Regions from separate parts of the Rhizobium sp. GW821-FHT14E12 genome, predicted to be linked through region 2. Evidence: predicted binding sites of a transcription regulator. Region 2 holds the regulator's gene; the other holds the start of a gene.
The links. The regulator HrcA, encoded in region 2, represses chaperone genes, less so after heat shock. The targets are predictions, from matches to a motif close to GTTAGCACTCNCNNNNNGNGAGTGCTAAC.

Region 1: a site for HrcA is predicted at 13,170-13,198, ahead of groES (co-chaperone GroES). Genes of this name have one in related genera too.

The regions. Positions count from the first base shown of each region.
Region 1 covers NZ_JBXAPH010000016.1:52,226-68,412, forward strand. The annotation lists gene AC1RO0_RS30075 (pseudouridine synthase) at 1-1,020, opposite strand, end outside; gene AC1RO0_RS30080 (nucleoside deaminase) at 1,093-1,551, shown strand; gene AC1RO0_RS30085 (hypothetical protein) at 1,593-2,225, opposite strand; gene ileS (isoleucine--tRNA ligase) at 2,359-5,241, opposite strand; gene mctP (monocarboxylate uptake permease MctP) at 5,540-7,015, opposite strand; gene AC1RO0_RS30100 (DUF3311 domain-containing protein) at 7,005-7,202, opposite strand; gene mctR (two-component system response regulator MctR) at 7,474-8,115, opposite strand; gene mctS (two-component system sensor histidine kinase MctS) at 8,112-9,488, opposite strand; gene AC1RO0_RS30115 (bifunctional riboflavin kinase/FAD synthetase) at 9,691-10,674, opposite strand; gene AC1RO0_RS30120 (TIGR01459 family HAD-type hydrolase) at 10,690-11,538, opposite strand; gene chrA (chromate efflux transporter) at 11,643-13,088, opposite strand; gene groES (co-chaperone GroES) at 13,256-13,552, shown strand; gene groL (chaperonin GroEL) at 13,629-15,269, shown strand; gene AC1RO0_RS30140 (hypothetical protein) at 15,804-16,187, shown strand, end outside.
Region 2 covers NZ_JBXAPH010000023.1:817-17,003, reverse strand. The annotation lists gene AC1RO0_RS31545 (class I SAM-dependent methyltransferase) at 1-1,123, opposite strand, end outside; gene AC1RO0_RS31540 (SRPBCC family protein) at 1,236-1,688, shown strand; gene AC1RO0_RS31535 (GNAT family N-acetyltransferase) at 1,709-2,158, shown strand; gene AC1RO0_RS31530 (methyl-accepting chemotaxis protein) at 2,168-3,898, opposite strand; gene AC1RO0_RS31525 (LapA family protein) at 4,304-4,636, opposite strand; gene AC1RO0_RS31520 (integration host factor subunit beta) at 4,793-5,101, opposite strand; gene sppA (signal peptide peptidase SppA) at 5,129-6,085, opposite strand; gene lptC (LPS export ABC transporter periplasmic protein LptC) at 6,418-7,104, shown strand; gene AC1RO0_RS31505 (LptA/OstA family protein) at 7,101-7,766, shown strand; gene lptB (LPS export ABC transporter ATP-binding protein) at 7,822-8,592, shown strand; gene rpoN (RNA polymerase factor sigma-54) at 8,786-10,345, shown strand; gene hpf (ribosome hibernation-promoting factor, HPF/YfiA family) at 10,598-11,173, shown strand; gene ptsN (PTS IIA-like nitrogen regulatory protein PtsN) at 11,262-11,726, shown strand; gene grpE (nucleotide exchange factor GrpE) at 11,817-12,443, opposite strand; gene hrcA (heat-inducible transcriptional repressor HrcA) at 12,643-13,731, opposite strand; gene rph (ribonuclease PH) at 13,904-14,620, shown strand; gene AC1RO0_RS31465 (VOC family protein) at 14,640-15,053, shown strand; gene rdgB (RdgB/HAM1 family non-canonical purine NTP pyrophosphatase) at 15,065-15,709, shown strand; gene hemW (radical SAM family heme chaperone HemW) at 15,744-16,187, shown strand, end outside.

The DNA of each region.
Region 1 (16,187 bases), on a different contig from region 2:
GCCCAAGGCACGTTCGCGCTTGTCCTCGGGACGCTCGCGGTCACGCCTCGGGCGTTCCTCTTTCGCGGCACGCTCCGGCTTGGCCTCAGCCTCATCCTCGCCGGCAGGCGTCGCGGCGTTATACAGCGGCGCATCGAAATTCGCCTTGGCGTCTTCGACCAGGCGCGGACCAAGCTGATCGCGCAGCGTGCGGCCGCGCACTTCCAGCACCCGGCCTTCCGGCAGGTCGCCGAGCTGGAACGGGCCATAGGAAATACGGATCAGGCGGTTGACCTCGAGACCGAGCGCGCCGAGCACGTTCTTGATTTCGCGGTTCTTGCCTTCGCGCAGGCCCATGGTGATCCAGACGTTGGAGCCCTGCGTGCGGTCGAGCGTCGCTTCGATCGAGCCATAGAGCACGCCGTCGACGGCGATGCCTTCCTTCAGCTTGTCGAGCGCGTCCTGATCGATCTCGCCATGAGCGCGCACGCGGTAGCGGCGCAGCCAGCCGGTGGTCGGCAGTTCCAGCACGCGGGCAAGGCCGCCGTCGTTGGTCAGCAGCAACAGGCCTTCGGTGTTGATGTCGAGGCGGCCGATCGACATGACGCGCGGCAATTCTTCCGGCAGATTGTCGAAAACGGTCGGGCGCCCTTCCGGATCGGCATTGGTGGTCACCAGGCCGGCCGGCTTGTGGTAGAGCCAGAGGCGCGTGCGCTCGATGCCGCGGATCGGCATGCCATCCACTTCGATCTTGTCGGCGAGCGTCACGTTGACGACCGGGCTGTCCAGCAGCACGCCGTTCAGCCGCACGCGGCCGTCCATGATCATGCGCTCGATGTCGCGGCGCGACGCCACGCCGGCGCGCGCCATCACCTTGGAAATGCGCTCGGCCTTTCCATCGCCGCCTTCGGTCTCGGCTGCCACCCTGGTGGGCGCGGCCTTCATCGGCTTGGCGTCGTCGCGTTTCATCGCCGGCTTCGTCTTGGTGTCGCGGGTAAAGGGTTTTGGCCCAGGCCGCTTGGGCTTGTCATTCATTGTCATTTGTTGTTTGCCTGAATTTTTAAGGCGTGTTCCTATCAGGTCACGCCCCTGCGGTTAAGTGGAAAATCTTAAATGGCGAATACAAATCACTTCATGAAGCTGGCGCTCGCCGAAGCACGGAGCGCCGGAGCGCGTGGTGAAGTGCCGATCGGTGCCGTCCTCGTGCTCGACAATGCCGTTATCGCCAAGGCCGGCAACCGCACCCGCGAGCTCAACGACGTCACCGCCCATGCCGAAATCGCCGCAATCCGCATCGCCTGCGAGGCGCTCGGCCAGGAACGCCTGACGGGCGCCGATCTCTATGTGACGCTGGAGCCCTGCACCATGTGCGCCGCGGCCATCTCATTTGCCCGCATCCGCCGCCTTTACTACGGCGCGGAAGATCCGAAGGGTGGCGGGGTGGACAATGGCGTGCGCTTCTACCGCCAGCCGACCTGCCATCACGCGCCGGAGGTCTATTCGGGCATTGCCGAACGGGATGCGGCCGACATTCTCAGGGAATTCTTCCAGCTGAAACGGCAGGAAGACTAAAAAAGCGGCGGTTCAGGCCGCCGCTTCATGCTCGGAAAGACTTATTGGAACGGCTTCCACCAGCTGCTGCTGTTGGACTGCTGCGCCGCCTCGGCGTCCTTCTTGCGCTGCTTTTCCTTCTTGCTTTCGGGCGTGCCGACATCGCTCAGCGCAGCCGGGTCGGAAACCTGGCGATATTGCTGCGGCGGGTCGATCAGATAACGGCGCTGATCGTAGGTGCCGGCCTGATCCTGGCGCGCGGCGCGATAGGCTGCCGTCTGCTCTACTTCCGTCTTGCGGTTGCGGCCGCTGTCGGCCTGAGCGAGCGGAGAGCGATAATTGACGTCGTTCTTGTTCTGGTCGGCTTCTTCAGCCAGGCGCTTGCGCGCGTCTTCCGGCGATTCGAGCCAGGCCGGGTTATCCTTGCTCGCCAGCGTCTGCTGCGGCGCGGTCAAGGCTTCCCTCTGGTTTGCAGCGGGGAGAACCAGGCCGGGGCGGTTCGGATAAACAACACCCTTGTCCTTCGGCGTAGCCGCCGAAACAGAGGCGATGTCGCCGAGGTCGTCCAAGAGCTGCACGCCGGCGGTCTTGTCCGTGCCGTAGCTCGGGCTGCTCAAGCAGCCGGACATCAGACCGCAGCCAACCACGAGTGCCGCCAAGCTGACGCCAACACGAACCTTATGCATCGCTCTCATGAAAACCCTTCCCAGCCATGCCGGTGCAACTATCGCAGACCCCAATTCATGCCAACTGCCGCAAAAATCGGGCCATTTTCAGGCAGCTTTTACCGGATGAACGCCTCGAAGGCAATTCACCCGGCAATTTTCTTCAGTTGACGGCCGCCAGCTCGCGCAGGGCCGCGGCGTCACGCGCGGAGACGTCGGGATATTGCGAATCGGACCCGACATCGGTGGTGATGCGCCAGGAACGGGCACATTTGCGGCCTTCGGCCAGCGCCGGCACGACGCTTACCTTGGCGGCGTCATCCAGACGGAAGGCATCGGCAGGCCCTTCGCCAGCATTGACGGTGATGCCGGAGGTGATGCAGATCTCGGCCAGATCCTGCCCTTCCAGCGCCTTCAGGAGCTCCGGATCGGCGACGTAGACAACGGGAGCAGCTTCCAGCGAGGAGCCGATGCGCTTGTCCTTGCGCTCGATTTCCAGAGCACCGGTGACGGCGCTGCGCACGGCGCGGATCTTCTTCCACTTCTCGGCCAGCGCCTCGTTCTTCCATTCGGCGGAAACGACGGGGAACTGTTCGAGATGCACGGAGACCGCCGACGGATTGCGCGACAGCCACGCTTCTTCCGTCGTGAACGGCAGCATCGGCGCAAGCCAGGTCACCATGCAATCGAAGATCGTGCGGATGACGGCAAGGGCCGCGCGGCGGCGCAGGCTCGACGGGGCGTCGCAATAGAGCGCATCCTTGCGAACATCGAAATAGAAGGCCGAAAGCTCGACATTCGAGAAATCGATGAGGGCTCGGGCGATGCGCTTGAAGTCGAAGGCGTCGTAGCTTTCGCGCACGAGTTCGTTCAGCTCGGCGAGACGGTGCAGCATCAGCTGTTCCAGCTCCGGCATATCGGCGTAGGCAATCACTTCGCCCTTGTCGTGCGCCAGCGTGCCGAGCATCCAGCGGATAGTATTGCGCAGCTTGCGATAGGCATCGACATTGGTCTGGATGATGGCTTTGCCGACGCGCAGGTCTTCCGCATAGTCCGATGTCATGACCCAGAGACGCAGGATATCGGCGCCGGCGTCCTTCATCACTTCCTGGGGCGACGTGACGTTGCCCTTGGACTTCGACATCTTCTCGCCCTTCTCGTCCATGGTGAAACCATGGGTTAGGACGGCATCGTAAGGTGCGCGGCCACGCGTCGCCGCGCTTTCGAGCAGCGACGAGTGGAACCAGCCGCGATGCTGGTCGGAGCCTTCGAGGTAGAGATCGGCAGGCCATTTCAGGTCCGGGCGGTCTTCCAGCGTGAATGTGTGGGTCGAGCCCGAATCGAACCAGACGTCAAGGATATCCATGACCTGCGTCCATGGCTCGTTGGCCTTTTCGCCCAGGAAGCGCTCGCGCGCGCCTTCGGCAAACCAGGCATCGGCCCCTTCGGCATCGAAAGCTTCCAGGATGCGGGCGTTGACGGCATCATCCTGCAGGATCTCGCCGTCATCATCGACGAAGATCGCGATCGGAACGCCCCAGGCGCGCTGGCGCGAGAGCACCCAATCCGGGCGCTGCTCGATCATGGCGCGCAGGCGGTTCTGGCCGGTGGCGGGCACGAAGCGGGTATCGTCGATCGCCTTCAGGGCGCGCGAGCGCAGCGTCGTGCCGTCCGCAAGGTCCTTGTCCATATAGACGAACCATTGCGGCGTGTTGCGGAAGATCACCGGCTTCTTCGAGCGCCAGGAATGCGGATAGGAATGCTTCATGCGTCCGCGGGCGAAGAGCGTGCCCGTCTCGATCAGGGCCTTGATAACCAGATCGTTGGCATTGCCCTTCTTGCCGTTGTCGTCCATGACGCGGCCGCCGTCGAAGCCGGGGGCGTCAGTGGTGTAGAAGCCGGCGTCATCGACCGGGAACGGGATGCGCGGCGAGATCCCCCGGGCTTCCAGCGCGCGGGCATTGGCCATCCAGACATCAAAGTCCTCGCGGCCGTGGCTGGGTGCTGTGTGCACGAAGCCGGTGCCGGCATCGTCGGTGACATGGTCGCCGTCAAGCAGGGGAACCTTGAAGTCGTAGCCGAGCGAAGCCAGCGGATGGGCGCAGACGGTCGCGCCGAAGTCTTCGGTAGTCACGTCGCGCAGGCGCTTGTATTGCAGCTTCGCCTTGGCGAAGCCTTCTTCGGCGAGCTTGTCGGCGAAGACCAGCTTTTCGCCGGGGCGCGGGCCGAAATCATTGACGGCTTCCGTTACTTCGTAAAGGCCGTAGGACACCCGCGACGAATAGGCGATCGCCCGGTTGCCGGGGATCGTCCAGGGGGTCGTGGTCCAGATGACGACGAAGGCGCCGGCAAGCGCCGCCGGACCCTCCACGACCGGGAACTTCACCCAGATCATGTCGCTCTCGACATCGGCATATTCGACTTCGGCTTCCGCCAGCGCCGTGCGCTCGACCACCGACCACATGACCGGCTTCGAACCACGATACAGCTGACCGGTCTTGGCGATCTTCAGCAACTCGCCGGCGATGCGGGATTCGGCGTGGAAGTTCATCGTCAAGTACGGATTATCGAAATCGCCGACGATACCGAGACGCTTGAACTCATCGGCCTGGATCTTGATCCAGCCGGCGGCGAAGTCGCGGCATTCCTGGCGGAATTCGTTGACCGGAACCTCGTCCTTGTTCTTGCCCTTCTCGCGGTATTTTTCCTCGATCTTCCATTCGATCGGCAGGCCGTGGCAATCCCAGCCCGGAACGTAGTTGCTATCATAGCCGCGCATCTGGAACGAGCGGGTGATGACGTCCTTGAGGATCTTATTCAGCGCATGGCCGATGTGGATGTTGCCGTTGGCATAGGGCGGGCCGTCATGCAGCACGAATTTCTCGCGGCCGGCAGCCGACGCGCGCAGCACCTTGTAGAGGTCCATCTCCTGCCAGCGCTTGACCAGCTCCGGCTCCTTCTGCGGCAAGCCGGCGCGCATCGGGAAATCGGTCTCAGGCAGGTAGAGGGTCTTCGAATAGTCGAGTTTTTCAGTGGTATCGGTCATGGTTCTGACAATTGCCTCGGCGTCTCGGGCATATCGCGCCAAGAAGGCGCAGCCATAGGGGGATTTTTTCGGCGGCGGTAGCGCCTCGGGAACGGGCGCCAAGAACCCGGACCTTCCGGCAGCTTAAAGCGCGCGGAAGGCCGGGCCAATAATTCGTATCGATGGGCTCAGCCGAAATTGGGTCATAATGGGCGGTTCATAAGCGCTTTTTGAGCGGAAAGGAAGAGGAATCCACCGCCACAAGGCACAGAAAAGCCGCGGGCGTTTCCACCCGCGGCTGATTGAGGAGCCGGTCCGATCAGGCGCGTACCGTCGCCCGCGCCGGCATGACCGCATTGAGGATCACCGACACGACGATATTGGCGGCAAGCGCCAGCAGTCCCGTGTAGACGGTGAAGCTCGTATCTCCGAGAGCGATCATATGCAGCGGCTTCCAACCGGCATCCCAGACGAGATAGGTGCCGCCGAAGAAGCCGACGACCCAGCCGGCAAGCAGAGCAGGCGCCCGGAACCACTTGGTATAGAGGCCGAAGACCAGCGCCGGCAGCGTCTGCAGGATCCAGATTCCCCCCAGAAGCTGCAGGTCGAGCGCGAACTGCGTCGGCAGAAAGATGATGACCAGAAGCGCACCAACCTTGACGACGAGTGAGGTCATCTTGGCGACCTTCGCCTCGCCGGCATCGGAGACCTGCGGATTGACGTAAGCCTTCCAGAAGTTGCGGGTGAAGAGGTTGGCGGCGCCAATGCTCATCACGGCCGCCGGCACCAGCGCGCCGATGGCGATGGCCGCGAAGGCGAAACCGGCAAACCAGCTGGAGAACAACGACTGGAACAGCGCCGGCACGACATCATTGGGGCTATCCAGCTTCAGATTGGCCGCATGGCCCATATAGCCGAGCAGGGCCAGCAGGCCGAGCAGCAGCGTATAGGCCGGCAGCATCACGGCATTCTTGCGGATGGTGTTGCCGCTGTTGGAGGCGAAAATGCCGGTCAGCGTGTGCGGATACATGAAGGCTGCAAGCGCCGAACCGAGCGCCAGCGTCGCATAGGCGACATACTGGTTGCCACCGAGCACCAGGCTGCCAGCCCCCTTGGCCTGGAAAGCCGCATCGGCGGAGGCGAAGACGTTGGCGTAGCCGCCGAGCTTGGCCGGGATGAGCGCAATGGCCGCGATCACCACGATATAGATCATGATGTCCTTGACGAAGGCGATCAGCGCCGGGGCGCGAAGGCCGGCCGAATAGGTATAGAGCGCCAGGATGATGAAGGCGACGGCGAGCGGGAATTCGCCATGAAGCCCCAGCGCCTTGAACACCGCCGTCATGCCGACGAGCTGCAGGGCGATATAGGGCATGGTGGCGATGACGCCGGTGGCGGCAACCGCCAGTTCGAGTGCCCGCGAGCCATATTGGCCATGCACGACATCGCCAGCCGTGACGTAGCCATGATCCTTGGCGCGCCTCCAGAGAAGCGGCATCACCATGAAGACGAAGGGATAGACGACGATCGTATAGGGCAGCGCGAAGAAGCCGTAGGCACCGACCGTGTAGACCAGGGCCGGGACGGCAATCACGGTATAGGCGGTATAAAAATCGCCACCGACGAGGAACCAGGTGATCCAGGTGCCGAAGCTGCGGCCGCCAAGGCCCCATTCGTCGATATGGGCAAGGGTCTTCGGCCTGCGCCAGCGCGCGGCGACAAAGCCCATGACGGTTACCAGCACCATGAAAAAGATGAAGACGGCAAGTGCCGTCGGGTCGATATCAGTCATCATGGCGCATGCTCCGGTAGGCGATCCAGGTCAGGAAAGCGGTGATCGGCACCCAGGCGAGCTGGTACCAATAGAAGAAGGGGAAACCGAAGAGAACCGGATCGTGAGCGTTGTAAAAGGGGACCCAGAGCAAGCCAATATAGGGAATGACAAGCAGCCAGCAGGCTGCCGTCCCAAAGCGTTTATCCATTTCCGATACCTCCCAAGCGGCGCGCAGGCGCCGCCTCGTTGCAGTTGTCAGAGTGGAAGGCGGTGCGTCGGGCCGTGATCGCAGTATGAAATACTAGCGGCCCGAAGCCAATGTGCTTCTGGCTATGCGGAAACGGACTGACGGGTGTAAATTCCTCCCAGCGACCGCCATCGGCCAGCCGCTGCTGAAGTCCTAGGGCGAGCCTGCCGCCTGAACAAGATAGCCGCACACGCGAAGTACCGAGACCTACCCATAAGTGGGTAGACGGGCGCTAGATCGCTCTCGTCGCGATCCCGTGGTCAAGGGCGTAGCGGATCAGCCCGGCTGTCGTTGTGATGCCGAGCTTCCTTTTTAAATTCTTGCGATGCGTTTCGGCTGTCGCGGGCGTAATCCCCAGTTCCTCGGCAATCTCGCGATTGCTCCTGCCGGTGACAATCAAACCCAGAATGTGCCGCTCGCGCGGCGTCAGAGGGTCGGCTTCCGTTCGTGCCTCGTCCGCCATCAATATGTCGCGAACACCCGAGGAAAAATAGGTTCCGCCATTCGCCACGGTCTCAATCGCGCAGACGACTTCGTCCGTCGACACATCCTTGAGAATATATCCGACGGCACCGTGCATGATCGACGACGAGATGTATTCGCGGCTATCGTGCATGGATAGCATCACGATCTGCGTATCCGGGAGCTCGCGGCGAAAGAGTTCGATCGCATCGATACCGCTGAGCTTCGGCATGTTGATATCCATCAGAGTCACTTGCGGGCGCTTCTGTCGCGCTATCTCTAAGCCGATTTGCGCAAGGCTTGCCGTACCAACCACCTCGATATGATCAAAGGTCTCGAGCACCGCTTTCAGTCCATCGAGCACCACGGGATGATTGTCGATCAGGAGAACGCTGATCCTGTCTCTTGTCATGCAGCATCCACCCTTGCGCCCGGCGCAGCATTGGCCGATTTCGGCAGCATCGCCGTCAGCGTCGTGCCATCAGCCGCGCTTTGAACGAGAAGCAGACCATGGAAATGCGCCATCCGCTCCTGCATGTTCCGCAGCCCAAGTCCTCCCTTACCTTCTCCCGCGGCCTCAAAGCCCGTGCCATTGTCCGAAATCCTCAAGCGTGCACGTCCCCGCTCGCTCCAAAGCTTGATCGCCAGAAGCGTCGCGCCGGAATGGCGTTCGACATTGTTCAAGGCCTCCTGCGCGACACGATAGAGCGCGGTACTGGCTTCGGGCTTCAATATACTGGTGAAGCCCGCGGATTCGATCTCCGTTGCGATCCTGGTCCGCTCGGCGAAATTGTCCGCGAGCGCGGTCAGTGCCGCCGTTAAGCCGAGATCATCGAGCACTCGGGGGCGAAGATCATGCGAAAGCCGCCTGATGTCCTTGATCGCGCTGTTGAGGGCATCCACACCCTTCTCGATCGTCGTGGCGGCATCGTCAACCTGGTTTCTGACCTTGCGGCTGGCGAGATCCATGACGTAGCGCACTCCGAGGAGATTCTGCGACACACCATCGTGCAATTCGCGGGCAAGACGTGCGCGTTCCTCCTCCTGGGTATCGATCACTCTTTGCGTCAACTCCTTGAGCCGGCTATCGGCCATGCGCCGCTCGCGAAACGTCAGCAACATGCAGGTCGTGAAAACGACCAGAACGGCCGGAACGGCAATCAGCGTGACGACGATGAAGGTTCCTTTTATGTTGGCCCGCATGCCGGCATTGGCCGCCGCAGTCTGGGTGAAAATATCGTCCAGATAGACGCCGGTTCCGACAACCCAGTGCCATTTGTCAAGGCTGACCACAAATGACAGTTTGTCGGCCATTCGGCCACTGGAAGGCTTCTCCCATTTGTACTGGTGCAGGCCACCGCCCCCTTTTGCCGTCTTGATGAGTTCGGCGATGACCTTGTCACCATCGGGATCGGTCAAATCGAGCCAATTGCGCCCGTTGCGAAAACCCTCGCGCGGGTGAACGACATTGTTGCCGTCATAATCATAGACGAAAAAATATCCGTCCGCGCCGTAGTCAAGTGACGTCAGGATCGCCGCAACCTTGTCCTTCGCGGCCTGGTCATCCGGCTTTGCATCCCGATAGATCACCTGGATGGCCGACACGGCGAGGTTTGTAAGGTTGACTATTTCCGCCTCCTTCGCCTTCAGCATGTTCTGTTCGAACGTCTCGATATTGCTCTTGGTGAGATTGGCCGATTGCCAGGTAATGAAGGCGGTAATAGCCAGGATCGAAAAAACGAGAGGTACGAGCGCAAGCGCGATGATCTGATGGCGCAGTGTCAACGATTGTCCCTCCCAAGAACCGGCCACGAACCATGACCCGTGTCGGACACGAATTCAACAGCCAGCCATAGGCTCAGGGGAAATCGAGCGTTGAGCCAAACCGCACGGGCAATGACAAAGGGCGGAAAACGATGACGGTTGGCTCAAGGCAAAAAGGTGCTGCGGCGCGGAAAACCCTACCCACCCAACCCCTTGCGCAACATCAGGAAAAGGCGATGGCCCGGTCGATGTCGCCGAGCGGCCGGACGCCGGCGAGCAATGCCCTCGCCTCTTCCTCATCCTTCCTGATCTGCGCCACCAGCGGATCGAGGCCGTCGAACTTCAGTTCGGGGCGGAGATAGCCGAAGAAGGAGACGGAACAGATCTGGCCATAGAGATCGCCGCTGAAGTCGAAGACGAAGGTTTCGAGCAGCGGCGCGCCATTGTCGGTGACGGTCGGACGCCGGCCGTAGCTGGCGACGGCATCGCGGATGACGCCATCGGCGGCGCGGAAACGCACGGCGTAGATGCCGGGTTTCAGCTCCACTTCCGGCGGTAGCCGCATGTTCGCTGTGGGGAAACCGAGCGTGCGGCCGAGCTGTTCGCCGCCGATCACTTCGGCCTCGACCGTATAGCGATAGCCGAGCAGACCGGCGGCCTCGGCCACCTCCCCTTCGGTGAGCAACGTCCGGATTCGGCTCGACGAGACCACATCGGTATTTTCATCGCGGAAAGCGTCGATCAGCGTCACGCCGAAACCATGCTTGCTGCCGGCATTCATCAGGAAAGCGGGGCCGCCCTGGCGGTCATGACCGAAATGGAAATCGAAGCCGGTGACGACTTCGGAGGCATGCAGCCAGTCGATCAGGATCGAATGGACGAACTCATCGGCGGAGCGCTGCGAAAAGGCCCGGTCGAAGGGATATTCGATGACCGCATTGAACCCCATCGCCTCGAGGAGGCGCGCCTTCAGCGGAGCGGGCGTCACGCGGAAAACCGGATGATCGGGTTTGAAGACGGTGCGGGGATGCGGCTCGAAGGTGAGCACCAGCGCCGGCACGCCGCGCTCCCGGGCGATCTCCAGCGCGCGCTCGAGCACGGATTGGTGGCCGCGATGCACGCCGTCGAAATTGCCGATGGCGATGACGCCGCCCTTCAGAGTGTCGGGCAGCGGCTCACGGGTTTCGTTGCGATGGAAAACGGTCATCGGCTACCACTCTCCTCAGACAAGGCGCGGCATCCACCACTTCGGCGACGCCTGTTCGCGCGCCAGGAAGGCGCCAAGCGCTGCCTCGTCGGTGTGACCGTCGACGACATATTCGCGGGCATGGATGCCATGGCTGATATAAAGAAGATCGAGACCGTAATCGAGAGCGCCGCGCACGTCGGTCGGCATGCCATCGCCGATGGCGACGACGCGCGACAGCGGGAATTCGCCACGCACTTCGCGGGCGGCTGCGATCGAAGCGTCATAAATCGGCTGATGCGGCTTGCCGGCAATCCGCGTCTCGCCGCCGAGCCGGTCGTAATAGGCGGCCATGGCGCCGGCGCAGGGGATCATGCGGTGGCCGCGCTCGACCACGAGGTCGGGATTGGCGCAGATCAACGGCATCTTGCGGGCCGCCCAGGCCGTCAGCATGTCGGTGTAATCGTCGGGCGTCTCGGTCTCGTCATCGAAGAAGCCGGTGCAGACGATGCTCTCAGCCTCCGCCGCCTCGACGCGCACCACATCCAGTCCCTCGAGAATGCCGGTGTCGCGCTCGGGTCCGAGCAGGAAAACCTTCTTCGGGCCTTCGGCAATCAGCCGGCGGGTGACGTCGCCGGAGGTGACGATGCGGTCATAGGCGCTGTCGGGAATGCCGATCTGGCGCAACTGCTCGACCACCTTGGGTGCCACGCGGGGGGAATTGGTGATGAGGACGACGGTCAGGCCCGCGCCGCGTGCCGCCTCGAGCGCGGCCGGCGCGTCCGGATAGGCGGAGACGCCATTGTGCAGCACACCCCAGACATCGCAGAGCGCGACATCATAATGTCCGCCGATCTCGCGAAAGCTTTCGATACGCTTGCCCATGCAGTCCTCGCACTCAAAGAAATCACGGGCTGACATCGCAAACCGGCCGGCAAATTACAAGAGCGCAGCGCAGGTTTTTGCATTGCACAAGCGCCGCATGCGCTTCAGCCGGCAAGGCGGAGCAGGCAGCCGGCCAAAGCGGAGACACCAAGCACGGTCGCCACGCCCGCCTTCTGGCGGAAAACCAGCACGACGGCGAGCGTGAAAAGCAGCAGCGCCGAGATGTCGATCGTCGTCCAGGCCGGCCAGGCGACGCCGGCGAGCGGGACATTGACATAGTCGCTACCCTGGACCCCGACGCGGCGGCTCCAAATAACCAACCGGCCGACATCGGCAAAGAGCACATGCAGGCCGAACCAGAGCGACAGATTGGCCATGACGCCGACGATCGCCGCGGTGATCGCCGCAAGAGCGGCCGACAGGCCGGCATGACCGCGCAGCCGCTCGATATAGGGGGCACCGGCAAAGATGAAGAGGAAGCTCGGCGCAAACGTCGCCCAGGCCGCGAGACTGGCGCCGAGGAACCCCGCCGTCAGTGGATCGAAGCCGAAGGGATTGCGAAAGCCGGCCATGAAGCCGACGAAACAGAGGACCAGCACGAGCGGCCCCGGCGTCGTCTCCGCCAGCGCCAGCCCATCCAGCATCTCGCCCGGCCGCAGCCACGCATAATGCTGCACCGCCGTCTGCGCCACATAGGCCAGCACCGCATAGGCGCCGCCGAAGGTGACGACCGCCATCCGGGAAAAGAAAGAGAAGATGGCACCGAAGACGTTGGTTTCACCGCTCAGGGTTTCGGCGATGATATCCTTCGGACCATCGAGGCCGTGGATCAGCAAGAGCGGCGCCTGCCAGATCGCCAGCCAGCATAGAAGAGTGAGAAGGGTTTTTCGCACACGGACACTTCGCAGAGCGCTCTTGCCGATGCCGGCAAGGGCAAGCCGAGGTAGTCGCGGACGCCATTGATCATCCCGGTAAGCGCGGTGGAGCACCCGGCCATAGCCCGCAAGACCGGCCAGAAGCACCACCAACGGGAACGGCAGGTCGAAGACGAACAGCAGAAGGAAACTGGCGATCGCGATGCCGACGTGAAACCGCGTCTTCAGCGCCCGGCTGCTCAGCCGGATCAGCGCCTGCAGCACGATCGCCAGCACGCCGGCCTTGATGCCGAAGAAGACGGTCGCCAGCAGGCTGGTGTCGTGAAACAGCGCATAGAAGGCCGAGAGCGCCAGGATGACGACAAAGCCCGGCAGGATGAACAGGAGCCCCGCGACCAGGCCGCCGCGCCAGCCATGCAGCAGCCAGCCAATATAGGTGGCGAGCTGCTGCGCCTCCGGTCCCGGCAGCAGCATGCAGTAGCTCAGCGCATGCAGGAAGCGCTCCTCATCGACCCAACGCTTCTCATCGACCAGAATGCGATGCATCAGCGCGATCTGCCCGGCAGGGCCGCCAAAGCTCAGACAACCGATGCGCGCCCAGACGCGTATAGCCTCAGAAAAGACCGGTTTAGGCGTTATGTCGCTCGGCGTGGACGCTCCGATCGTGCCGGTCACCGCTCCCTACCTACGCTTTTTGCTAAAAAATTCGTCACAAGCGTCCTTGACTCGTCTGGAGCCCAACCCTAAATCTCCGTCGCTAGCACTCGCCGAGGCTGAGTGCTAACAAGCCCCATACGGATCCCCCGCTGATCCGTGAAGTCATTTGATCGAGGGATTAGACAATGGCAAGCACCAATTTCCGCCCCCTTCATGACCGCGTCGTCGTTCGTCGCGTCGAGTCCGAAGCAAAGACCAAGGGTGGTATCATCATTCCCGATACCGCTAAGGAAAAGCCGCAGGAAGGCGAAATCGTCGCCGTCGGCTCCGGCGCTCGTGACGAGTCCGGCAAGGTCATTCCGCTGGACGTCAAGGCCGGCGACCGCATCCTGTTCGGCAAGTGGTCGGGCACCGAAGTCAAGCTTGACGGCGAAGACCTTCTCATCATGAAGGAAGCCGACATCATGGGCATCATCGGCTAATCCAGCCGGTTTCCCCTTTTCCGATACAGCTGACGGGCCATAAACCCGGACAATGCGAATTCAGGAGTTTTTAGACATGGCAGCTAAAGAAGTAAAATTCGGCCGCAACGCCCGCGAAAAGATGCTTCGTGGCGTCGATATCCTCGCCGATGCAGTCAAGGTAACGCTCGGCCCGAAGGGTCGTAACGTCGTTATCGACAAGTCCTTCGGCGCTCCGCGCATCACCAAGGACGGCGTCACGGTCGCCAAGGAAATCGAACTCGAAGACAAGTTCGAAAACATGGGCGCCCAGATGGTCCGCGAAGTTGCTTCGAAGACCAACGACATCGCCGGCGACGGCACCACGACCGCAACCGTTCTCGCCCAGGCCATCGTTCGCGAAGGCGCCAAGGCAGTTGCAGCCGGCATGAACCCAATGGACCTGAAGCGCGGCATCGATCTTGCTGTTTCTGAAGTCGTCAAGGATCTCCAGGCCAAGGCCAAGAAGATCAACACGTCGGAAGAAGTCGCACAGGTCGGCACGATCTCGGCAAACGGCGAAAAGCAGATCGGTCTCGATATTGCTGAAGCCATGCAGAAGGTCGGCAACGAAGGCGTCATCACGGTTGAAGAAGCCAAGACCGCCGAAACCGAACTCGAAGTCGTCGAAGGCATGCAGTTCGACCGCGGCTACCTCAGCCCCTACTTCGTGACCAACCCGGAAAAGATGATCGCCGACCTCGAAGACGCGTTCATCCTGCTCCACGAGAAGAAGCTCTCGAACCTGCAGGCAATGCTTCCGGTTCTCGAAGCTGTCGTTCAGACCGGCAAGCCGCTCCTCATCATCGCTGAAGACGTCGAAGGCGAAGCTCTTGCGACCCTCGTCGTCAACAAGCTGCGTGGCGGCCTGAAGATTGCTGCCGTCAAGGCTCCTGGCTTCGGCGATCGCCGCAAGGCCATGCTGGAAGACATCGCTATCCTCACGGGCGGCACTGTCATCTCCGAAGACCTCGGCATCAAGCTCGAGTCGGTTACGCTCGACATGCTCGGCCGTTCCAAGAAGGTTTCGATCTCCAAGGAAAACACGACGATCGTCGACGGCGCTGGCCAGAAGTCCGACATCGAAGGCCGCGTTGCCCAGATCAAGGCTCAGATCGAAGAAACCACCTCTGACTACGACCGCGAAAAGCTGCAGGAACGTCTTGCCAAGCTCGCTGGCGGCGTTGCCGTTATCCGCGTTGGCGGCTCGACGGAAATCGAAGTCAAGGAAAAGAAGGACCGTATCGACGACGCTCTGAACGCAACGCGCGCTGCTGTTCAGGAAGGTATCGTACCGGGCGGTGGTATTGCTCTGCTGCGCTCTTCCACGAAGATCACCGTCAAGGGTGAGAACCAGGATCAGGAAGCCGGCATCAACATCATTCGTCGTGCGCTGCAGGCTCTGGTTCGCCAGATCGCTGAAAACGCTGGTGACGAAGCTTCGATCGTTGTCGGCAAGGTTCTCGACAAGAACGAAGACAACTACGGCTACAACGCTCAGACGTCTGAATATGGCGACATGATCGCCATGGGCATCGTCGACCCGGTCAAGGTTGTCCGCACGGCTCTGCAGAACGCAGCTTCGGTTGCTTCGCTGCTGATCACCACCGAAGCCATGATTGCCGAGCTGCCGAAGAAGGACGCTCCTGGCGGCATGCCTGGCGGCATGGGCGGCATGGGCGGCATGGACATGATGTAATAGGCCTTTGGCCTATTACAGGAATGTCCATAAAGCTTCGCCCATGCATCTTTGGTGCTTCAGGCCGTCAAGCGGCCTGAAGTGGTGGAATGGACATGATGTAATAAGGCCTTAGCCTTATTACGACTGTTCAATCCGGCATCCGGAATTGACGAAGGGCGGCTCTCGGGCCGCCCTTTTCATTTACATAAAACTGCCTGCGATACTTGCAATATAAGATTTCATACCCGTGGGAATTTACAGAGTTTGCCCCATTGCTGTTTTCGGAAAAGCTCCTATAAATCGCAGCGCGGCGATTTGAGTGGGGGTTGCTGCTGAAAGCACGATTTCTACTTGATTTCGGCGCATGATGCGCAATCAAGTATAATCGTAACCTTTTTGATAGATAATACGGCTAGATTATTACTTAAGTTAACTTGGTGAACTAAGTTGGCGGTCCGGAAGTACGCCTGTCGCGGACGGGTTTGGCGCGGAGGAGGCTTCGCCAGCCCGTAATTGTGGCAATATGCGGAGCGCCGCTCCGTCCGATAGTGCATGGAATTTCGATTGAAGCGCGCGCAGGGGAACCCGCGTCTCAAGTTGGGGAACACCTTGTTCAAGATCGCCAAAGCCAGCCTTGCCGCACCTTTTGCTCCAGGATCCCTGGAGTTCGACGGTCACGATCCCGATCTCCTAGCGCAGCTCTGCGTCACCGAAGGTTGGACCGGCGATCTGGCAAGCGGCATCATCAAGCTCGGCCAGTGGAGCACCATGCTGCATGGGCTGACCTCGTCGGAATGCGGCCTGCTGAGCCTGATGCATTGCTACGACGCCAATGACCGCGCCCGTATCCTCGACCTGTTCGAGCAGGCGGCAACCGCCTCGTCCAGCTTCTGCTATTCTACCACGGCGCTTGGCAGCTCCGGGCATCGCCAGCCG
Region 2 (16,187 bases):
AAAGCGCCCTGCCCGGCGTCTTGCCGTCGAGGCCGGCCTCGCGGATGACCAATTCGCCGGATTCGACAGCGCCGCCGGCGCCGCGCATGGTTTCGCGCATCAACTCATGGATCGAATAGAAGCTGGCGCGGATGGAATAGGCCGTGAGCACCAGGCCAACCGCCTTGGGCGACAGGATCTCGCGGCAGATATCGAGCATCGACGGCAGGTGTTCGAACAGATGCCAGACCTCGCCGTTCGGACCGCGCCCGAATTTCGGCGGGTCGGTGAGGATGATATCGTAGGTGTTGCCGCGCCGTTCCTCGCGCAGGATGAATTTCATCGCGTCTTCGCAGATCCAGCGGATCGGCAGCTTTTCCATGCGGCCGAGCGCCTGGTTTTCCCGCGCCCAGCCGATCGCCTTCTTCGAGGCGTCGACATGGGTGACTTCCGCGCCGGCAGCGGCGGCAACCAGCGAGGCAACGCCGGTATAGCCGAAAAGATTCAGCACCTTCAGCGGCCGGTTCGCGGCTTCGACCTGCTGCTTCATCCAGGCCCAATGGACGATCTGCTCGGGAAAGACGCCGACATGGCGAAAGGCGGTGAAGCGGCCGAGGAAATCGACGCCGAGCAGTTTCAGCGGCCAGGTCTCGCCGAGCGCCTCGCGCGGAAACCGCCAGCGCCCCATGCCGTCCTCATCGGTGTCGCCGGTGAAGATCGAATCGGCATTGTCCCAGACATGGGCGGGAAGCGACGGCTGCCACAGCGCCTGCGCCTCCGGCCGCACAATGCGGTAGGGACCATATTGCTCGAGCTTCAGCCCGTTGCCGGTGTCGATCAGGTGGAAATCGCCGGCGCCCATCGATTCGAGGATAACGGGCACGCGCTCGACCGGACGCTCGCCGCTGCGCGCGATCAGCGGGCGCTCCGGCGTTGCCGGAACAGGCGCCGCATCACGCGGCTCCGCCATTCGCTCGCCTCGATCACGCGCAACCGCCGTCGGCCTCGAATTGGACTCGCGCGTGGGCTTTGCCGGTGGCTTGCCGGCCTTAACGGGCGCCTCTCGCCTTGCATCCCTTGGGGATTTTGCGCTCGCGCCGCCCGCGGCTCTCTGGCCGGGCCGGCTTTCCCTGTGTTTCGCCATGCTTGTCTCGAAATTGATATGTGCGTGCAAATAGCATCTGGCTGCCACTTGGCAAAGCGCTTTCCGATCTGCGATGATCGCCGGACAAAATGCCAGATCGGGAGGATTGCGCATGGACATGACCGGCGAAGAACGGATTGCCGCGCCGCGGGATGCGGTGTGGGCCGCGCTGAACGACCCTGACATTCTCAAGCAATGCATTCCCGGCTGCCAGAGCCTGGAAAGAATTTCGCCGACCCAGCTGACGGCGACGGTGAAATTGAAGATCGGCCCGGTCTCCGCCTCCTTCAACGGCGAAGTGACGCTCTCCAACATCAACGCGCCGGAGAGCTATACGATCTCCGGCGAAGGAAAAGGCGGCATTGCCGGTTTCGCCAAGGGCGGCGCCGATGTCGTGCTGAAGGCGGATGGCGACGAGACGATCCTGCAATATGAGGCGAAAGCCCAGGTCGGCGGCAAGATCGCCCAGCTCGGTTCGCGGCTGGTCGATTCCAGCGCCAAGAAACTGGCGCAGCAGTTTTTCGCCGACTTCACCGCAGCCATCAATGGCCAGGCCAGCACCTGATTGCCTCCTGAAGATCGCTCATGACGTCCGAGGCAAACCACTGGACCATCCGACCGGCACGCGAGCAGGACACGGATAGTCTCGCCGAGATCTATCTCGGCGTGCGCCGCCAGACTTTTATCTGGGTCGATCCCGTCCGATTCCACAGGGAGGATTTCGCTGCGCATACGCAGGGCGAGCGTGTCTTTGTCTGCGAGGACCGCAGCGGCACGATCGCCGGCTTCCTGACGCTATGGGAACCGGATGATTTCATCCATATGCTCTATATCCTGCCGGCATTTCAGGGCAGCGGCGCCGGCAAGGCGTTGCTTTCCGCCCTGCCGGATTGGCCGAAGCGGCGCTACCGGCTGAAATGCCTGGTGAAGAACACGCGCGCCATCGCCTTCTACCGCGCCATCGGCTTCGAGTTCGTCGGCGACGGCGCATCGCCGGAAGGCGACTACAAGGACATGCAGCTCAGCGGCGATTAGATACACGCATCAGCCCGCCAATCGACGAAACGGCCAATCGCCGTTCTTCGATATTGCGGCAGAGTCTTGTGTTGCCGATGACGGTGCCGCATGCGCGTCGAGTGTGAACAGTTTCAGCAACTCGAAGAGCTCGTCGGCTTCGGCGGACAAGCTGCGCGCCGCGACGGCAGATTCCTGAACCAGAGCCGTATTCTGCTGCGTACCCCTGTCCAGGATCGTGACCGCACCATTGACTTCCCGGAGCGTTACCGCCTGTTCTTTCGCGACCTGAACGATGGCGGAGACGTTTTTGTTCGCCTGCTCAACCTGCGATTCGATCGTCTGTAGGGTTGTGCCGGTCTCTGCCACCAGCGCTACACCGCTCTTTACGTGGTCCTGCGACAACGCAATCAAGCCTCCGATTTCCTTCGCTGCCTTTGCCGAACGTTGCGCCAGTTCGCGCACTTCCTGGGCAACGACTGCGAAGCCCTTGCCGGCGTCACCGGCACGGGCAGCCTCGATACCGGCATTCAGCGCCAGCAGGTTAGTCTGGAAGGCAATCTCGTCGATGACACCGATGATGTTGGATATTTCCTCGGATGAGGACTTGATCCTGGCCATGGCATCGATGGCGGACTGTACGACCACTCCGGAACGGATCGCGGTATCGCGCGTGTCGCGAACGAGTTGCCCGGCATCCTCGGCATTATGGCTGGAATCGGCGACTGTCGTGGTGATCTCCTCGAGTGCCGCGGCGGTTTCCTCGACGGACATCGCCTGCTGTTCCGATCGCATGGAGATGTCGTCGGTCGCCACATGAATCTTCTGCGCGCCGGCGGAGATTGCCCCGGCTGCTTGCGCCACCGACCGCATGGCATCCCGAAGTTTTCCAACCGCGCCGTTGAAGTCCAGGCGGAGCCTGTCCAGGGTCGGAATAAAAGGTGTGTCGAGATGCTGCGTCAGATCGCCGTCCGACATCCGCTTGAGCGCCCCACCAAGCTGTTCGACATTGTTGACGCGGCCGGTCACATCCGTCGCGAATTTGACGACTTTGAAAACCTTGTTGTCGACGTCGAAAATCGGATTGTAGGACGCCTGGATGAAGATCCTCCGGCCACCCTTGCCGATACGCATGAACTCGTCGGCGATAAATTCGCCCTTGGCCAGCCGCTGCCAGAATTGACGATAGCTTTCGCTGGCAGCGTATGTACCATCGCAGAACAGCGAATGATGCTTGCCTTGTATCTCCGACAGCTCATAGCCCATTGTCGCCAGAAAGTTTGCGTTTGCGGCGAGGACGCGACCATCCGGCGTGAACTCGATAACAGCCTGCGAGCGCGACAGGGCATTCAGCTTGCCGGCATCCTCTACGCTCTTGAGTTTTTCGGCCGTTATATCAGTCGCGACTTTCACGACCTTGTAAGGTTTTCCATGCCTGAAAATCGGATTGTAGGAGGCTTCGATCCAGATCTCCCTGCCGCCCTTGCCGATGCGTTTATATTGCCTCTTGTCGAATTCACCGCGCCCGAGCTTGGCCCAGAATTCCGAATAGTCAGGCGAGTTGACTTCATCCGGTGCGACGAACATGCGATGCTGCTGCCCAACGATTTCCGTGAGCTCATAACCAACCGTGCGGCAGAAATTCGCGTTTGCCGTCAATATCCTCCCGGTCACATCGAATTCGATGATGGCCAGGGATTTGTCCATCGCGGCGAGTACCGCCGCCGAGTCGGAACCAAAATTCAATGATATTGCTTTCATCGGATCGTCTCCTGATGCCGCTGCACGTTCATCGTGCTGCCGAGGCAAAGTGAAGTTAATGGAGACGGCTTGCCTGCAATCATCGTTCTTGCGAAGACGTCCCTGGAATCTATCGCCCCAGCTGATTGGGACACGAAGATTAATCGCTCCCTAAGCTTGGCTCTCTTCAGGAAATTGCCTGCATGAAATGGATAGAGCTACGCAAAGTGTATAGCTATTCTTGCACTCCGGCTGGCCCAAGGAGCGCTATCCGCCAATCGTCGACACGAGACCTCGCTATACCCTCGATAGGGCGAAGAGCACGGAAACGGCCGCCTCGAGCGCTTCACTGAAGCGCTCGAGCTTATTGTTTCCACGCAATTCCGGACGGAAAACCGCTACGCACTTTTCCTGGAATTGCTCTAATCACTTCGAGGGAAGCTGGCCGGCGATCTGTTCGGCGCGGCTGCGATGCTTGTCGGCTTCGGCATGCCAGTGCACGGCTTCGCGCGACTGATTGCGGGCGCGCTTGCGGTGTTTACCCTGGTTCACCCAGGTGACCGCCGCGCCGACCACCATGCCGAGGATCAGCGCAACAAATAGCAGCACGAAAAGCGGCGCATGCAACGACAGCACCTGGTCCTCGGGCCTGAACGGATTGAGCGCAAGCGTGGCGGCTTGCCGGTTGGCGACGCAGAAGATGATCAGGATGATGCCGAGCGGCAGCAATATCAGCAGATTGATGATCTTCTTGGTCATTGCGCACGCTCCTGTATCCTGGCGTCTTCGTGCACTGCACTCATCTCGCCTCTAGCCGCAGAATGAATAAAGACTGGGCCGAGTTCAAGTGCCACCAGGTTGCGGCACGATGATGGCCACCGGGGATATCACGAGGGACATCGTTCAAAACGACGCTTAATTGTCGTCGTCTTCTTCGTCGCCGGCGCCGGGATTGAGGCGCTCGCGCAGCTCCTTGCCCGTCTTGAAGAAGGGAACCCATTTTTCCTCGACGAACACGGTGTCGCCGGTGCGTGGGTTGCGTCCGGAGCGTGAAGGACGGTTCTTGACGGAGAAAGCGCCGAAGCCGCGTAGCTCCACTCGGTTGCCGGCGGCGAGCGCATCGGTGATCTCGTCGAGGACCGCGTTGACGATATTTTCGACGTCGCGGTGATAGAGATGCGGGTTACGAGCCGCAACAATCTGCACCAATTCCGACTTGATCACGGTTTGCCCCCTTAAATCATTGATTTATCAATTGGCTGCACCCTGCCAAACAGAAAGCAGGCCGTCAAGAAACAACTTCTCGGTCATCATTTTCTGGAGGCCCTCTCCCTTCACAAAATCATCATAACCGAAGAGATTTAGCAACCAGGAAGCAGCGCCCGGCCAAAAGAAGGACGAGGTTTTGTTCTCAGCCTTCCAATCGACGATGGGCAGGTCCTTATTGACCTTGCGCGTATCGAGATAAGCGCGAATTTCGTCCTCGCCGCCGAGCGTGTCGATCAGCTTGTTCTGGAGCGCCTGACGGCCGGTGAAAATGCTGCCGTCGGCAAGCTTCAGCACCTCTTCGCGCGGCAATTTGCGGCGGTCGGCGACAAGATCGACGAACCAGCCGTAGCTATCCATCACCATGCTGCGGATCATGGCCTTGGCGTCCTCGCTCGGCGGATGGAAAGGCGACGGCTCGGCCTTCATCGGCGACGACTTGATCTCCTCCAGCGAAACGCCGAGCTTGTCGAGCAGCTCCTTGGTCTGCGGATACTGGAAGATCACGCCGATGGAACCGGTAATCGAGGTGTCGCCCGCGACGATATCATCACCCGCCGTGGCGATCATATAGCCGGCGGAGGCCGCCACGGTGCGGATATCGGAAACAACGGGCTTCTTGGCGGCGACAGCGCGGATGGCCTTGAAGATCCGCTCTCCCCCATAGGTCGTGCCGCCGGTCGACGAGATCGACACGATCAGGGCCTTGACCTGATCATTGTCCTTGATCTTCTTCAGCCGCTCCAGAAGCTCGCCATCATCCTGGATGAGACCGGAAATAGCGACGCGGGCAATCTGCGGCCCGCGTGTATCCGGCAGGTCCGCCGCAAAGAAACGGTAGAGAGCAAAGCCAAGCCCCACCATGAGAAGAACGGCGATGATGCGCCAAAAGCCAAGTTTGCGGCGCAATTGCCGCCGGTCTGCGATTGCAGAACTGTCCATGACGCCTTATCTCTCCCCTTGTCGTAAACTGGGCATGCTACAACCGGATATATAATACCTTGAAACCGGCGCAATCCTTCGCGAATATGCTGGCCGTCTTTTCGAGATTATACATCGGGGCTTTTGTCCAGTGCGTCGTCATCAGATAGGGCGTCACCCGATCCGATGAAACAGGCACCCATTATGTTTTTCCGCTAAATTTCCTCAGGCGCGGAAAAAAATCCATATTGGCAAGCCAATGCAATAATGCGAAACGATCCGGCGGGCTTGTTGGCACAGTCTGTGCATAACCCAATGCGGTTTTCCGGATCTAGAGAACACGGACCTGTTGCATGCTCAATACTATCGAGACCACCGGCCAGGCGATTGGCTCCGAGCTGGAAAGGAACGCGTATAAGGACGCGATCTTCCATTCCACGCGCGTGCGCAAGCTGAAGATAGTCCTTCCCGTGGCCGCTCTGATCGTCTCGTTGATCTTCATCGCCGTCTCGCTGGTCCGCGCCTACCTGCCGGAAAACATCCAGATCGAAGGCGCAAGGATAGAAGACGGCAAGGTGGTGATGGAACGTCCCGCCATCGCCGGCCGCAACAAGGACGGCATCAATTATTCCATGCTCGCCGAGAAGGCGCTGCAGGATATTAAAAATCCGAACATGATCACGCTCAAGAGCATCAAGGCCTCCATGCCGGTCAACAATGACGTGATTGCGCATGTGACGGCCGAGAGCGCGGATTTCGACCGCCAGGCCGACACGCTGAAGCTCACCGACCCCTTTACCATTCTGATGGACAATGGTTTGCGCGCCGAATTCCGGACTGCCTTCCTCGACGTCAAGAAGGGCGATCTCTCCAGCCAGGATCAGGTTGCAATCTACAGAGGCGGCATGTCGGTTGTTGCGCAGTCGCTCAAGATGACGGATAAGGGGAGCGTAATCGAATTCGACGGACAGGTTCGGATGAATATTGATCCGACCACACTCCACAATAAAGCTAGCGAACAACGGCCGGGCGGTTCATGATAAACGATTGGCAATATTCCCTTTTTAACTCCAACCTGCGTAAGGCGGGTCTTCTCTGTGCTTTCGGTGCGCTGGCATTTTTGGCCGCGCCCGGCGCTGACGCCCAAACGACGACGAGCAAGATGCCTGGCCTCGCTCTTTCCAGCGACCAGCCGATCCAGATCGAAAGCGACAAGCTGGAAATCCATGATGCGGAAAGCCAGGCGGTCTTTACCGGCAACGTCAAGGTTGTCCAGGGCACGACGACGATGCAGGCCGGCAAGATGACGGTCTTCTACAAGAAGAAGCAGCCCGCCGCCGATGCAGCCGCCAAGCCAGCGACCGACAATCCGGTCGCAAAGGCCGCCAAGGAACAGAACCAGTCGCTGGTCTCCGGCGATGCCAATATCGACCACATTCTGGTCACCAACAAGGTCTACCTCGTCTCCGGCACACAGACAGCGACGGCGGACGACGGCTCCTTCGACATGGCGAACCAGCTTGCAGTCCTCAAGGGCCAGAAGGTCGTATTGACTGATGGGCCGAATGTTTTCACCGGCTGCCAGCTGACGGTGCACATGGCGACGGGCGAAGCGCAACTGGATGCCTGCGGTGGCCGCGTCCAGATTCAGCTCGATCCGAAGTCGCAGCAAGTGCAGCAGCAACAGCAAAAAAAGAATTGATTCTGGCCAACTCGTGACGACATCGACAACCTCCCCCTTGCCCGGTGCGACCGGGTTGCCCAGCGCGGCATCCGGTTCACCGACCGCCGACAAGGCGCGCTATCAGGGTACCCTGATCGCGCGCGGCCTCACCAAGACCTACCGCACCCGGCGCGTCGTCAACGGCGTCTCGCTGGTCGTGCGGCGTGGCGAGGCGGTCGGCCTCCTGGGGCCAAACGGCGCCGGCAAGACGACCTGTTTCTACATGATCACCGGGCTGGTGCCCGTCGATGAGGGCACTATCGAGATCGACGGTAACAACGTCACCTCGATGCCGATGTACCGTCGCGCCCGTCTTGGCGTCGGCTACCTGCCGCAGGAAGCCTCAATTTTTCGTGGCCTGACGGTGGAGGAAAACATCCGCGCCGTGCTCGAAGTCCACGAAAAGGACAAGGACAAGCGCGAGCACAAGATCGACGAGCTGCTCGAGGAATTCCACATCCGCAATCTGCGCACGGTGCCGGCGATCGCGCTGTCCGGCGGCGAGCGGCGGCGTCTGGAAATCGCGCGCGCTCTGGCGACCGATCCGACCTTCATGCTGCTCGATGAACCCTTTGCCGGCGTCGACCCGATCTCGGTCGCCGACATCCAGAATCTCGTGCATCATTTGACGGCGCGCGGCATCGGTGTGCTGATCACGGACCACAATGTCCGCGAGACGCTCGGTCTGATCGACCGCGCCTATATCATCCATGCCGGCGAGGTGCTGACCCACGGCAGGGCCAACGATATCGTCAGCAATCCGGAAGTCCGAAAACTCTATCTTGGCGACAATTTCAGTCTTTGATAGTCTTGGATTGGGCCGGAGCGTATTGTCGCATTGCCAAATGGCTGAGCGCTCCGGAAATTCATCTTACCGTTATAGTTCCGCTTGACCAAACCCAATAAAAAAGCAATTTTTGGGCCAGTTGGAAGTCTGTGGCATTTTTTCTAAAAAAATGCGGACTTTCGAAAAGATCAAGGGGAGTCCCGCGTCCGCCATGGCATTATCGGCCAATCTTTTCCTGCGCCAAAGCCAAAGCCTGGTGATGACACCGCAACTGATGCAATCCATCCAGTTGCTGCAGATGACGCATTTTGAGCTCACCCAGTTCATCGCCCAGGAAGTCGAAAAGAATCCGCTGCTCGAATTTACATCAAATGACGAGGATATAGGCAACGGCAATGAGCGCGAGGCAAAGGAAGAACGCTACGATGCCGCGGAGGAAAGCCGTGGCGACGACGGTGCCGACCACAATAGCGGCGACCTGAAAAGCGACTGGTACGAGAGCGAAAACACCGGCCATGCCGACCGGCTGAACGACGAACTCGACACCAACTTCAGCAATGTCTATCCCGACGATAGCACCGCGCAGCGCGCCGACGCGCCCGAGCTTTTGAGCCAATGGAAATCCATGCCCGGCGGCGAGGCCGGCGAAAGCTACGATCTTGACGACTTCGTTGCCGGCCAGATTTCGCTGCGCGACCACCTTAACGAACAGATCCCCTTCTCCCTGCCGGCGATGGCCGATCGGCTGATCGCCCAGCATTTCGTCGACCAGCTCGACGATTGCGGCTATCTGCAGGTTGACTTGCGCGAGACCGCCGATCGCCTCGGCACGACGCTTGGCGATGTCGAACGGGTGCTTGGCGTATTGCAGCAGCTAGACCCTCCCGGCGTCTTTGCCCGGTCCCTCAGCGAGTGCCTGGCGATCCAGCTCCGGCAGAAGGATCGTTTCGATCCGGCCATGGAGCGGCTGATCCAGAACCTCGAGCTTCTCGCCCGCCGCGATTTCGCGACGCTGAAGCGTCTCTGCGGCGTCGACGAGGAAGACCTGCTCGACATGATGGGCGAGATCCGCCAGTTGAACCCGAAGCCCGGCAGCGGCTTTGAGACCGGCATATCCGAGGCGATCACGCCCGATATCGTCGTGCGCCCTGCCTCCGACGGCAGCTGGCTGGTGGAACTCAATCCCGACACGCTGCCGCGCGTTCTCGTCAACCAGTCCTACTTCGCCTCCGTCACCAAGACGAGCCAGGACCACGCCTTCCTGTCGGAATGTCTGCAGAACGCCAATTGGCTGACGCGCAGTCTGGATCAGCGCGCCAAGACGATCATGAAGGTGGCAAGCGAGATCGTCCGGCAGCAGGATGCGTTCCTGATCCACGGCGTCGACCATCTGCGGCCGCTCAATCTGAAGACTGTGGCGGACGCCATCAAGATGCACGAGTCCACCGTCAGCCGCGTAACCTCGAATAAATACATGCTGACGCCGCGCGGGCTGTTCGAGCTCAAATATTTCTTCACCGTCTCGATCAGCGCCGTCGAAGGCGGCGACAGCCATTCCGCCGAGGCGGTACGGCACAAGATCCGCCTGCTGATTTCGCACGAAAGCCCGGACACCGTGCTTTCCGACGACGATATCGTCGATACGCTGAAGAAGGGCGGCATAGAGCTAGCTCGCCGCACGGTTGCAAAATACCGCGAGGCGATGAACATCCCTTCCTCCGTGCAGCGCCGCCGGGAGAAGCGGGCGATTGCAAAGGTCGCCAGCTTTTAGCAGCCGCTCAAGCTCAATCTGAAATTGCAGATTTCCTAACGGAGCGTTAAGACGCAGTTGACTTTCCAATGTGGCGGGGCTAGAAGCCCGCCGCAATCGGTGCAGGACGACGGCACGACCATGAACTTATCCCCATCATCCCAAAGGCCCCGCATAAACGCAATTTGTCTTTGAGCGCGTGAAGTGCTTGGATGAGCTTGAGGCTTGGCGTAAACTGGTACGCGCAATAACCACGACAAGAAGGGAAACTCCATGAGTGTGCGTGTCTCCGGTAAACATATGGAAATTGGTGACTCCTTCCGCCAGCGGATTGAAGACCAGATCGGTATGGCCGTGACAAAATACTTCGACGGGGGGTATTCAGGCCAAGTGACGGTACAGAAATCCAGTTCCCGCTTCACAGCCGATTGCAAACTTCATCTCGACAGTGGCATCGTTCTGCATGCCGCCGGAGAGGCGATGGACCCGCAATTGGCGTTTGACGCGGCGTCCGCACGCATCGAAAAGCGCCTGCGCCGCTATAAGCGCAAACTGAAAGATCATCAGGCCGCGAGCCACGCGAACGGCCATATCGAAGTCGCCTATACCGTCATGGACGGCATGTCGGACGACGACGAGGAAATCGCAGCCGATTTCGCGCCGGCAATCGTTGCCGAAAGCACGAAACAGCTAAAGACCATGTCGGTCGCGACCGCCGTGATGGCGCTCGACATGACCGACGAGCCGTTGCTGCTCTTCCGCAGCCCCGGCAAGGACCATTTGAACATCGTTTACCGTCGTCAGGACGGCAACATTGGCTGGATAGACGCAGCCAATATCAAAAGCTGAGAAAAGAAGATGAGTGGCGGCCCTGCACCATGTCAGTCGGCCGCCGCTCCTCCGTCATTGGATCTCGGCGACACGAAGGATAAAGAGAATGGCATTGGCAGATTTGCTGCACCAAGATGCGATCATCCCCGCCTTGAGGGCAAATTCCAAGAAACAACTGCTTCAGGAACTGGCAGCCAAAGCCTCCAAGTTGACCGGACTGCCCGAACGCGAAATCTTCGACGTCGTGCTGCAGCGCGAACGTCTGGGCTCCACCGGCGTCGGCAACGGCATCGCCATCCCGCATGGCAAGCTCAATAGCATCAAGTCCATCATCGGTATTTTCGCGCGCCTGGAACAGTCCGTCGATTTCGAGGCGCTGGACGACCAGCCCGTCGATCTCGTTTTCCTGCTGCTTGCCCCCGAGGGCGCCGGTGCCGACCATCTCAAGGCGCTGTCGCGCATTGCGCGCGTGCTACGCGACCAGGATCTGGTCGCCAAGCTGCGCGCCACGGATTCCGCCTCGGCAATCTACGCCTTCCTCAACGAGGAACAGGCATCCAACGCCGCCTGAGCGGCATGAACTGAATTTGGAACACCAAACACCAAGGGCCGGATGATCTTCCATCATCCGGCCCTTGGTGTTTGGGTATGTCTTTGAGGCTCAGGCGTCTTTTTCGTCGAACGGGCTGTTGGCGCCTGGCTCGGAAATCTCGGCGACCTTCGGGCCACCCTTGGCGACACCGACCATGGCCGGGCGCAGAACGCGTTCGCCGATGACGAAGCCGGCCTGCACCACCTGCACGACGGTGTTGTTGGGGACTTCCGGGTTCGGCACTTCGAACATCGCCTGATGGAAGTTGGGATCGAACTTCTGGCCGACCGGCTCGATCTGACGCACGCCATGGCGCTCCAGCGCGGACAGCATGGAACGCTCGGTCATCTCCACGCCTTCGATCAGCGTCTTCAGGCCGGCATCGTCGCGGAGTTCCGCCGGGATGGCGTCCAGCGTACGGCGCAGATTGTCCGACACGGCAAGCATGTCGCGGGCGAAGCCGGCGACGGAATAGGACTTGGCGTCCTTGATCTCGCGCTCGGTGCGACGACGCAGATTGTCCATATCGGCGGCAAGACGCAGGTAGCGGTCGCGCAGATCGCTATTTTCGGCCTTCAGCAGCTCGACCGGATCCGGCTCTTGAGTTTCGGCCATCGTCTCCACGGTGTCCGCGACATCTTGCGCGAGGTCGGCCGCCGTGGCGTCAGGTCCGGTTTTCGTTGTTTCGTCGGTCATGACGGTCTCCGAATTGTTTGTCTTTTGAATGTGCCCGATATCGAGGTTTGGCTGGAAAAAATCAAGGCTTTGTCGCGAAGAACAGCCGATTCCCGGCATTCCGGCCGCTCTTGGACCAATGCCGGCGGGCGCACGGCATGATCCGTGGCCGGCGGAAGCGGATGATTGGACACCTGTCTTTCCAATGAGACGCTTTTCCTCAAAGCCCGGGCCGCGACATCCGGGAAAACAGCTGGGCTGTATAGTCCACCATCGGCACGATGCGGGCATAATTCAGCCGTGTCGGACCGATGACACCGACGGCGCCGATGATGCGGTCGTCGTCATCGCGATAAGGCGCGACGATCAGCGACGAGCCGGAGAGCGAGAAAAGCTTGTTTTCCGAGCCGATGAAGATGCGTACGCCCGGACCGCTTTCGGCCAGGTTCAGGATCTCGATCAGGCTGTCCTTCTTTTCGAGGTCGTCGAACAGCAAGCGCAGCCGGTCGAGATCCTCGGCGCCGCCGACTTCGGCCAGCAGATTGGCGCGGCCACGCACGATCAGCTGCGTCGGCTTGCCCTCATCCTCGCCGCCGGACCAGACGGCGATGCCGCGCTCGACCAGCTCATGCGACAGCGTATCCAGCTCGTGGCGCACGCTCTCCTTCAACGATTGCAATTGACGGCGCAGATCCGGCAGGGTCTGGCCGGTCATGTGGGCGTTGAGGAAATTCGCGGCTTCCGTCAGCTGCGACGAGGTGATACCGGCCGGCAGCTCAATGATGCGGTTTTCCACCTGGTCATGGTCGCCGACGAGCACAGCAAGCGCCTTGGTAGGCTCCAGGCGGATGAATTCGACATGCTTCAATACCGGATCGTTCTTCGAGGTGATCACCAGCCCGGCGCCGCGCGAGATGCCCGAGAGCATGCGGCTCGCCTCGGTCATGACCGATTCCATCGGCTGGTCGCGATTGCTGCCGCGCACCTGCCGGTCGATGGTGGCGCGATCTTCCGCCGAGAGATCGCCGACCTGCATGAAGGCATCGACGAAAAAGCGCAGACCAATCTGCGTCGGCAGGCGGCCGGCACTGATATGCGGCGAATAGATCAGCCCAAGCTCTTCCAGATCGCTCATGACGTTGCGCACCGAGGCCGGCGACAGCGACATCGGCAGCAGGCGCGAGAGATTGCGCGAACCGAGCGGCTCGCCATTCTCAAGATAGCCTTCGACGATGCGACGGAAGATTTCTTTCGAGCGTTCGTCCAGCGCTGCAATGGCATCCGTAACCGACGATGTCGTGAATCCCATTTCGCTGTCAGACCCCTTCTGTTGAACCTCAGTTAAAATATAATCATTCAGTTAGCATTGGCAAAAGGGAAAAATGCCAACACCGCCATATCCAGGCCTTTCAGCCTGCTTTTCCTTTGCAAAAGCCGCCAGTGGATCGTAGAAGCGGTCGATAAACGTTCAGGAGAGTAGAATGCGGCCTTCAGGCAGAAAAACCGACCAGATGCGCAAGGTCTCGTTCGAGCGCAATTTTTCCAAGCATGCGGAAGGCTCGTGCCTGGTGAAGTTCGGCGATACGCATGTGCTCTGCACGGCAAGCCTGGAAGAAAAGACGCCACCGTGGCTGCGCAACAGCGGCAAGGGCTGGGTCACGGCCGAATACGGCATGCTGCCGCGCGCCACCGGCGAACGCATGAAGCGCGAAGCCGCTTCCGGCAAGCAGGGCGGCCGCACGCAGGAAATCCAGCGTCTCATCGGCCGGTCACTGCGCGCTGTCGTCGACCTGAAGGAACTCGGCGAGCGCCAGATCACCATCGACTGCGACGTCATCCAGGCCGATGGCGGCACGCGCACGGCCTCGATTACCGGCGCCTGGATCGCGCTCTACGACTGCCTGAAGTGGATGGAAAGCCGCAACATGATCAAGGTCGATCGTGTGCTCAAGGATCATATCGCCGCCATTTCCTGCGGTATCTTCGCCAGCCAGCCGGTGATCGACCTCGACTATCTCGAGGATTCATCCGCCGAGACCGACGCCAACTTCGTCATGACCGGCAAGGGTGGCATCGTCGAGATCCAGGGTACGGCGGAAGGCACGCCCTTCAGCGAAGAGGAACTCACCACCCTGATGCATCTCGCCAAGAACGGCATCGCCGAGCTGGTGGAGCTGCAGAAGCAGGCGATTGCCTGACCCAAGAGGCGACCAAGCGATGAACCCGTCGTTGGAAGGCATTCTCGAAACTGCTGTATATGCCGATGATCTCGATGCCGCCGAAGCTTTTTATGGCGGCATACTCGGGCTCGAGAAGATCTCGCGCGGCGGTAACCGGCATGTGTTCTATCGCTGCGGACCGGGTGTGCTGTTGATCTTCAATCTGGCCGAGACAATGAAGCCGTCGGAGCCGGGTGCCTTGCCCGTGCCGCCGCATGGCACGACCGGCCATGGTCACGTCTGCTTCCGGGTCGGCGGCAACGATATCGAGGCGATGGCGGAAAGGCTGAAAGCTGCCGGTATTGCCATCGAAGCCGATTTTCACTGGCCGAATGGCGGCCGCTCGATCTATTTCCGCGACCCGGCCGGCAACAGCCTGGAATGCGCCGAACCCCGGATCTGGGGCATCTGACAGGACAGGATATGCGTAAGCTCGATACCAAGACCATCGTCGTCGCCAGCCACAATGCCGGTAAGATCCTAGAAATCCAGGACCTGATCGGCCCGTTCGGCTTCACCGCCAAATCGGCCGCCGATCTCAATTTCATCGAGCCGGACGAAACCGGCACGACCTTCGAGGAAAATGCGACGATCAAGGCGCTGGCCTCTGCCAATGCCTCCGGCCTGCCGGCCTTGTCGGACGATTCCGGCCTGATGATCGACGCGCTCGGCGGCGATCCCGGCGTCTATACCGCCAACTGGGCGGAAACGGCTGACGGCACCCGCGATTTCGTCATGGCGATGCAGAAGGTCGAGACCGCATTGGAAAAAGCGGGCGCCACCACGCCGGAAAGCCGCACCGCGCGCTTCGTCAGCGTGCTTTGCCTCGCCTGGCCGGATGGACATACCGAGCTTTTCCGCGGTGAGGTCGAGGGCACCGTTGCCTGGCCACCGCGCGGCTCACAAGGCTTCGGCTACGATCCGATCTTCCAGCCCAAAGGTTACAACACGACCTTCGGTGAGATGAGTGCCGAAGAGAAGCATGGCTGGAAGCCGGGTGAAGCCCAGGCGCTCTCGCACCGTGCTCGGGCCTTCAAGCTCTTTGTCGAAACCTGTCTGGAGGCGTAAGCTCAAGCCTGTGGACATCATGGAACCGCAAAACATGACGCGTGAGGCGCAATTGCTGCCCGATACCGGTGAACCCGGCTTCGGCGTCTATGTGCATTGGCCCTTCTGTGCGGCCAAATGCCCCTATTGCGATTTCAATAGCCACGTCCGCCATCAGCCGGTCGATCAGGAACGTTTCGCAGCTGCCTTCCTGAAGGAAATGGCGTCGATGCGGGCGATTGGCGGTCCGAAGACCGTGACCAGCATTTTCCTAGGCGGCGGTACGCCGTCGCTGATGAAGCCCGAGACGGTCAGCGCGGTTCTCGACGGCATCGCCAAGCATTGGCATGTGCCCGACGGTATCGAGATCACCATGGAGGCCAATCCCTCCAGCGTCGAGGCCGAGCGCTTTCGTGGCTACCGCGCCGCCGGCGTCAACCGCGTGTCGATGGGCGTGCAGGCGCTGAACGACCGCGATCTGAAATTCCTAGGCCGCTTG